2 linked regions of the Variovorax sp. PBL-E5 genome follow. The protein of the gene in region 1 interacts with the protein of each later gene in a pairwise test. Links are inferred from orthologs where the notes say so. Each region holds a gene or a part of one and is shown on either strand. Other genes may lie near its edges.

The links.
Region 2: the proteins of WDLP6_RS01485 (region 1) and ftsA interact in binary tests that used the Escherichia coli proteins (3 or more experiments, as listed by UniProt). The link is inferred for Variovorax sp. PBL-E5 from one-to-one orthologs.

What each region holds. Positions count from the first base shown.
Region 1 is NZ_LR594671.1:304,981-308,387, reverse strand. Bases 280-3,144 are described here. They hold WDLP6_RS01485 (rod shape-determining protein), read right to left. Parts: upstream 2,302-3,144; coding sequence 1,258-2,301; downstream 280-1,257. Other genes in these bases: gatA (Asp-tRNA(Asn)/Glu-tRNA(Gln) amidotransferase subunit GatA), read left to right, coding at 2,825-3,144; gatC (Asp-tRNA(Asn)/Glu-tRNA(Gln) amidotransferase subunit GatC), read left to right, coding at 2,529-2,828; mreC (rod shape-determining protein MreC), read right to left, coding at 280-1,106. Outside these bases: rod shape-determining protein MreD, read right to left, coding at 1-120; more of mreC, read right to left, coding at 117-279; more of gatA, read left to right, coding at 3,145-3,407. UniProt on the Escherichia coli protein: Forms membrane-associated dynamic filaments that are essential for cell shape determination. Acts by regulating cell wall synthesis and cell elongation, and thus cell shape.
Region 2 is NZ_LR594671.1:907,505-910,910, reverse strand. What follows is about bases 210-3,073. They hold ftsA (cell division protein FtsA), read right to left. Parts: upstream 2,325-3,073; coding sequence 1,095-2,324; downstream 210-1,094. Other genes in these bases: WDLP6_RS04445 (cell division protein FtsQ/DivIB), read right to left, coding at 2,342-3,073; ftsZ (cell division protein FtsZ), read right to left, coding at 210-936. In the rest of the region: more of ftsZ, read right to left, coding at 1-209; more of WDLP6_RS04445, read right to left, coding at 3,074-3,124; WDLP6_RS04440 (D-alanine--D-alanine ligase), read right to left, coding at 3,124-3,406. UniProt on the Escherichia coli protein: Essential cell division protein that assists in the assembly of the Z ring. May serve as the principal membrane anchor for the Z ring.

The sequences.
Region 1 (3,407 bases):
CGTCCAGGCGGCGCGGCCGACCGGCACCATGTCGAGCAGCAGCGCGACGACGAGGCTGCCCCACATGAACACGGGGCTCAAGGGCAGCAGGAGCTGCTGCTGGCCGGGACGCATGATCATCGCGTGCGCCTTTCCTTCTTGTCGGCCCTGGCGGCCGGTTTGTCGGCCTTGGCATCCGCGCGCTCGGCCCGCTCGGCCTTCTTCCTGGCGGCCGGGGTCAGGTCGGCTGCGGCCGCCGGAGGGCGCGGCGCCACGCTGGCGGGGGCCAGCACCAGCACGTAGCGCGCCGCCGTCACGTGGGCCAGCGGCACGCAATGGATGCGCGCGAAGGCGGAATCGGCACGCCGTTCGATGCGGTCGATCTTCGCGACCGGCAGCCCCGCCGGGTAGACGCCGTCGACGCCACTGGTGGCGAGGATGTCGCCTTCCTGCAGGTCGGCATTGGCCGCCATGAAGCGCAGCTCCAGCCCGCCGCCATGCGCACTGGCATCGCCGAAGGCCACGCTGCGCGCGCCGGTGCGCGTGTTCTGCACCGGCATCGACAGATCGCGGTCGATCACCAGCGTGATCTCGCTGGTGAAGGGCAGGACCTGGGTGACCTGGCCGATCACGCCGTATTCGTCGATCACCGGCGAGCCGGCGGCGATGCCGTTGGTCATCCCCTGGTCGATCACCACCTTGCGCGTATAAGGATCGGCGGTGTCGTAGAGCACCTCGGCGGCCCGGCCGGGCGTCTGCGTGGTCTGGCGCAGTTCGAGCAGCGAGCGCAGCCGCGCGTTTTCCTGCGCCAGCGTGTCGGCCTGGCTCGCGCGCTCGGACTGCAGCGCCAGCGCCTTGCGCGCCTGCGCCTCGTTGTTCTGCGCGGCCTGCAAGTCTTCGAGGTAGCGCCCGCCGCCCACCATCAGCTGCACCGGCTTGAGCGCCAGCCACTGGATCGGATAGAGCACCGCCCCGATCCCCGCACGCAGCGGCTGCACGATGTTGAAGCGCGCATCGGCCACCATCAGGAACAGCGCCAGCGCGCTGAAGAAGATCAGCTTGCTGAGCGCCGACGGCCCCTGGTTGAACAGGGGCGGGGCAGTGCGATCAAGAGTGCCGAGCGGCATGATGCTTTATGCCACGAGAGTCGCCGAGAAGGCAGCGCTATTTATTGGTATGTTCGGGAGGTGCCGCGGAACCGGCTCCGCCGGTCCGCAGGCGCCGCCCCCGGCAGGGGGAAGGCGCAGCGACACGAAGTGCGCGAAGCCTGGGGGCGAGCTACTCACTCGTGAAAATGCTGCCGAGACGGTCCATGCGTTCGAGCGCGATGCCGCAGCCGCGCACCACGCAGGTCAGCGGGTCTTCGGCCACCAGCACCGGCAGGCCGGTTTCCTCGGCCAGGAGGCGGTCGAGGTCGCGCAGCAGCGCGCCGCCGCCGGTCAGCATCATCCCGCGCTCGGCGATGTCGGCGCCCAGCTCGGGCGGCGTCTGCTCGAGCGCGTTCTTGACCGCCGAGACGATGTTGTTGAGCGGATCGGTCAGCGCTTCCAGCACCTCGTTGCTGCTGATGGTGAAGCTGCGCGGCACGCCTTCGCTGAGGTTGCGGCCCTTGACTTCCATTTCCTTCACCTCGGAGCCCGGAAAGGCCGAGCCGATGGTCTTCTTGATCACTTCGGCCGTCGGCTCGCCGATCAGCATGCCGTAGTTGCGGCGGATGTAGTTGATGATGGCCTCGTCGAAGCGGTCGCCGCCGACACGCACGCTGCCCTTGTAGACCATGCCGCCGAGCGAGATCACGCCGACCTCGGTGGTGCCGCCGCCGATGTCGACCACCATCGAGCCGCTGGCCTCCGACACCGGCAGGCCGGCGCCGATCGCCGCGGCCATGGGTTCCTCGATCAGGTAGACCGAGGTGGCGCCGGCAGCCTCGGCCGCGTCCTTGATGGCGCGGCGCTCGACCTGGGTCGAGCCGCAGGGCACGCAGATGATGATGCGCGGGCTCGGCGTGAGCAGCGAGCGCGGATGGACCATCTTGATGAACTGCTTGATCATCTGCTCGGTGATCACGAAATCGGCGATCACGCCGTCCTTCATGGGACGGATCGCCTCGATGTTGCCGGGCACCTTGCCGAGCATGGCCTTGGCTTCGCGGCCCACGGCCTGGATCACCTTCTTGCCGTGCGGGCCGCCTTCGTGGCGGATGGCGACGACCGAAGGCTCGTCCAGGACGATGCCCTTGTTGCGCGCGAAGATCAGGGTGTTCGCGGTGCCGAGGTCGATCGCGAGGTCGGTAGAGAAGTACCGACGGAAAGCTCCAAACATGGTGGAATCCTCTGGAGCACGGCATGCGCGTCGGCATGTCGTCGCCCTCTTGCTGGGTCGTTTGACGGGGTGGTTTGAAACGTTTTTGCGGCAAAGGCCGCCGCGTTCGCGGGGGTTGCGGCAAAGGCGGGATAATACCCGAATCCCCCTGTCGCTCCAGTGTTCGGTGCACCTCTTTATGGGGTCTGTCGTACTGTTGTACGCCGTTCGTTCTCTCGTTTTTTTCGATGTCCCTCACTTCTTCCGATATTGCGCGCATCGCCTCGCTCGCCCGGTTGCAGCTTGCACCCGAGGAGAGCGAACGCATGCGCGGCCAGATCAATGGCTTCTTCGACCTGGTCGAGCAGATGCGGGCGGTCGACACCGCCGGCATCGAACCGCTGGCCCATCCGGTCGCCGCGGTCCAGGACGTGACGCTGCGCCTGGCCGACGACGTGGTGAGCGAGCCGGACAACCGTGAAGCCAATCAGCGCAGCGCGCCGGCGGTCGAGAACGGGCTGTTCCTGGTGCCGAAGGTGATCGAATGAGCGCAGCGTTGCATCAATTGGGCGTGGCGGGGCTGGCCACGGCGCTGCGCGAACGCAAAGTCTCGGCGGTCGAGGCCGCACAGCACCACCTGGCCCGCATCCGCCGCCATCAGGACCTGGGTGCCTTCGTCGCCATCGACGAAGACCTCACGCTGGCCCGGGCCCGCGCGGCCGACGCACAGCTCGCCGCCGGCAACGCGCCGGCCCTGGCCGGCGTGCCGATCGCCCACAAGGACATCTTCGTCACCACTGATTTCCCGACCACCGCAGGGTCGCGCATCCTGGCCGGCTACCGCTCGCCCTTCGACGCCACCGTGGTACGCCGGCTGGCCGAGGCCGGCGCCGTGACGCTGGGCAAGCTCAGCTGCGACGAATTCGCGATGGGCTCGGCCAACGAGAACGTCGCCGTGCCCGCCGTCGGCTTCGAGCGCGCGGTGCCGGTGCGCAATCCCTGGGACCCGCGGCGCATTCCGGGCGGCTCCTCGGGCGGCAGCGCCGCCGTGGTCGCCGCGCGCCTCGCGCCAGCCGCGACCGGCACCGACACCGGCGGCTCGATCCGCCAACCGGCCTCCTTCTGCG
Region 2 (3,406 bases), 600 kb from region 1 along the record:
CACGGTCACGCGCATTTCGTCGCCGAGGCTTTCGTCGTAGGCCGCGCCGTAGATCACATGCGCATCGGGCGAAGCGTAGGCGCGGATGGTGTTCATCGCCAGCTTCGATTCGCTCAGCTTGAGCGAACCCTTCGACGCCGTCACCAGCACCAGCACGCCCTTGGCGCCCGAGAGGTCGATGCCTTCGAGCAGCGGGCAGGCCACGGCCTGCTCGGCGGCGATGCGCGCGCGGTCCGGGCCGCTGGCCGCGGCCGTGCCCATCATGGCCTTGCCGGGCTCGCCCATCACGGTGCGCACGTCCTCGAAGTCGACGTTGACGTTGCCGTACTCGTTGATGATCTCGGCGATGCCGCCGACGGCATTCTTGAGCACGTCGTTGGCATGCGCAAAGGCCTCGTCCTGCGTGACCTCGTCGCCCAGCACTTCGAGCAGCTTCTCGTTCAGGATCACGATCAGCGAATCGACGTTGGCTTCGAGCTCGGCCAGGCCGGCATCGGCATTGGTCATGCGCTTGCCGCCTTCCCAGTCGAAGGGCTTGGTCACCACGCCGACGGTGAGGATGCCCATCTCCTTGGCCACGCGCGCGATCACCGGCGCCGCGCCGGTGCCGGTGCCGCCGCCCATGCCGGCGGTGATGAACAGCATGTGCGCGCCCTGGATGGCGCCGCGGATGTCGTCCACCGCGACCTCGGCGGCCTCGCGGCCGATCTCGGGCTTGCTGCCTGCGCCGCGGCCCGTGAGGCCGAGCTGGATGGTCTTGTGCGCGTTGCTGCGGTTGAGCGCCTGCGCGTCGGTGTTGGCGCAGACGAACTCCACGCCCTGCACCCTGCGCTCGATCATGTGCGCGACCGCGTTGCCGCCGCCGCCGCCGACGCCGATCACCTTGATCTGCGTGCCCTGGTTGAATTCTTCGACTTCGATCATTTCGATGGCCATTTTCTGACTCCTAAATTTGCAGTTGCCGTGTATATGAATTGAATGTTCTTCTAGTAACCGGAAGGATTCTCAGGATGGTGGCCCGGTTCGTCGCCATCGCTCGTTGAAATGCCGTTGCGGACTTCCGCGCGCCAGCCAGAGTGGGTAGAAGTTCATGATCAGAAATTCCCCACGATGAAATCCTTGAAGCGGCCAAACGCGGTTTTGACCGAGCCGTTCTTCTGCGCGACCTTGAAGCCGCGCAGCCGCGCATAGCGCGCTTCCTCGAGCAGCCCCATCACGGTCGCGGCGCGCGGCTGCGCGACCATGTCGGACAGCGCGCTCGAATACTTCGGAATCCCTCGGCGCACCGGCTTGAGGAAGATGTCCTCGCCGAGCTCGATCATCCCGGGCATCACCGCGCTGCCGCCGGTCAGCACCACGCCCGAGGACAGCACCTCTTCGTAGCCCGACTCGCGCACCACCTGCTGCACCAGCGAGAAGATCTCCTCGACGCGCGGCTCGATCACGCCGGCCAGCGCCTGCTTGCTCAGCATGCGCGGGCCGCGGTCGCCGAGGCCCGGCACCTCGACCTGGGTCTCGGGGTCGGCCAGCAGCTGCTTGGCGTAGCCGTTCTCGACCTTGATGTCCTCGGCGTCCTTGGTCGGCGTGCGCAGCGCCATCGCGATGTCGCTGGTGATCAGGTCGCCGGCGATCGGGATCACCGCGGTGTGGCGGATCGCGCCGTTGGTGAAGATCGCGACGTCGGTGGTGCCGGCGCCGATGTCGACCAGCACCACGCCGAGCTCGCGCTCGTCCTCGGTCAGCACCGCGAGGCTGGAGGCCAGCGGGTTGAGCATCAGCTGGTCGACCTCGAGGCCGCAGCGGCGCACGCACTTGATGATGTTCTCGGCCGCGCTCTGTGCACCGGTCACGATGTGCACCTTGGCTTCGAGCCGCATGCCGCTCATGCCGATCGGCTCCTTGACGTCCTGGCCGTCGATCACGAATTCCTGCGGCTCGACCAGGAGCAGCCGCTGGTCGCTGGAGATGTTGATGGCACGCGCCGTCTCCACCACGCGGGCCACGTCGGCCTGCGTGACTTCCTTGTCCTTGACCGCCACCATGCCGCTCGAGTTGATGCCGCGGATGTGGCTGCCGGTGATGCCGGTGTAGACGCGGCCGATCTTGCAGTCGGCCATCAGCTCCGCTTCCTTGAGCGCCTGCTGGATGCTCTGCACCGTGGCGTCGATGTTCACCACCACGCCGCGCTTGAGCCCGTTGCTGGGCGCGATGCCGAGGCCGGCGAGCTTGAGCTCGCCGTTGGGCAGCACCTCGGCCACCACCGCCATCACCTTGGCGGTACCGATGTCGAGGCCGACAACCAGGTCTTTGTATTCCTTGGACATGAAACTTCCTCTGTTCGCTATTTCTTCTTCGCGTCCGGTGCGACCGTGGTCACGCCGTGCAAGCGCAATGCGTAGCCATCGTTGTGCCGCAGATCGGCGCCCTCCACCGCGGCGAGCGTGCGCCCGTAGCGGCTTGCCACCGGCGTCACCGTGCGCAGGAAACGCTGCGTACGGGCCACCACTTCATCGCCCGACCCGCGGCCGAGTTCGATCACCGCACCGGTCTCCAGCACGACGCGCCAGCTGCCGCGGCTCGACAGCGAGAGATCGTCGATCGTCAGGTCGTAGGGCTGGAACAGCGGCTGCAGCACGCGGTACATGCCCAGCACCTGGCCGGCCTGCTCGATCGGCCCGTCCAGGCGCGGCAGGTCGTCGTCGACCTCGGCCACGTTGGCCTCGAACACCTCGCCGAAGCCGTTGATCAGCTTCGAGTCGGCGTCGTCGCCCCAGTGCGCGACCGGCACCTGCTCGGTCAGCGTCGCGCGCAGCTTGTTCGGAAACTCGCGCCGCACCACCGCCTTGCGCACCCAGGGCACCGACTCGAAAGCGGTGCGCGCGCGCGTCAGGTCGATGGTGAAGAAATTGCCCGACAGCTGCGGCGTCACGTTGGCGCGCAGGGTGACGGCGTTGTTGTGCGTGATGTCGCCGTCGACCTTGATGCCGGCGATCGGAAAGAAGGGCTGGCGCAGCACCCACCACGCGCCCGCGGCCAGCAGCACGAGCACGAACGACGCGAACACCAGCGCCGCGGTCGCGTTCATGAGCTTGACGTCGAAGGGCACGGGGATGCTGTCGGTCATCAGACCTCCGCCTTCGAATCGAGCGTGGCCGAGGCCAGCACGCGCAGGCACAGGTCTTCGTAGGCGATGCCCGCCGCGCGGGCCGACATCGGCACCAGCGAATGGGTGGTCATGCCGGGCGAGGTGTTCATCTCCAGCAGGAAGGGCTTGCGATCGCTGGCGCGGATCATCAGGTCGGCGCGGCCCCAGCCGCGGCAGCCGAGCTGGTGGTAGGCCGCCAGCGTGATGCGCCGGATCTCCTGTTCTTCCGCCGGCGGCAGGCCGCTCGGGCAGTGGTACTTG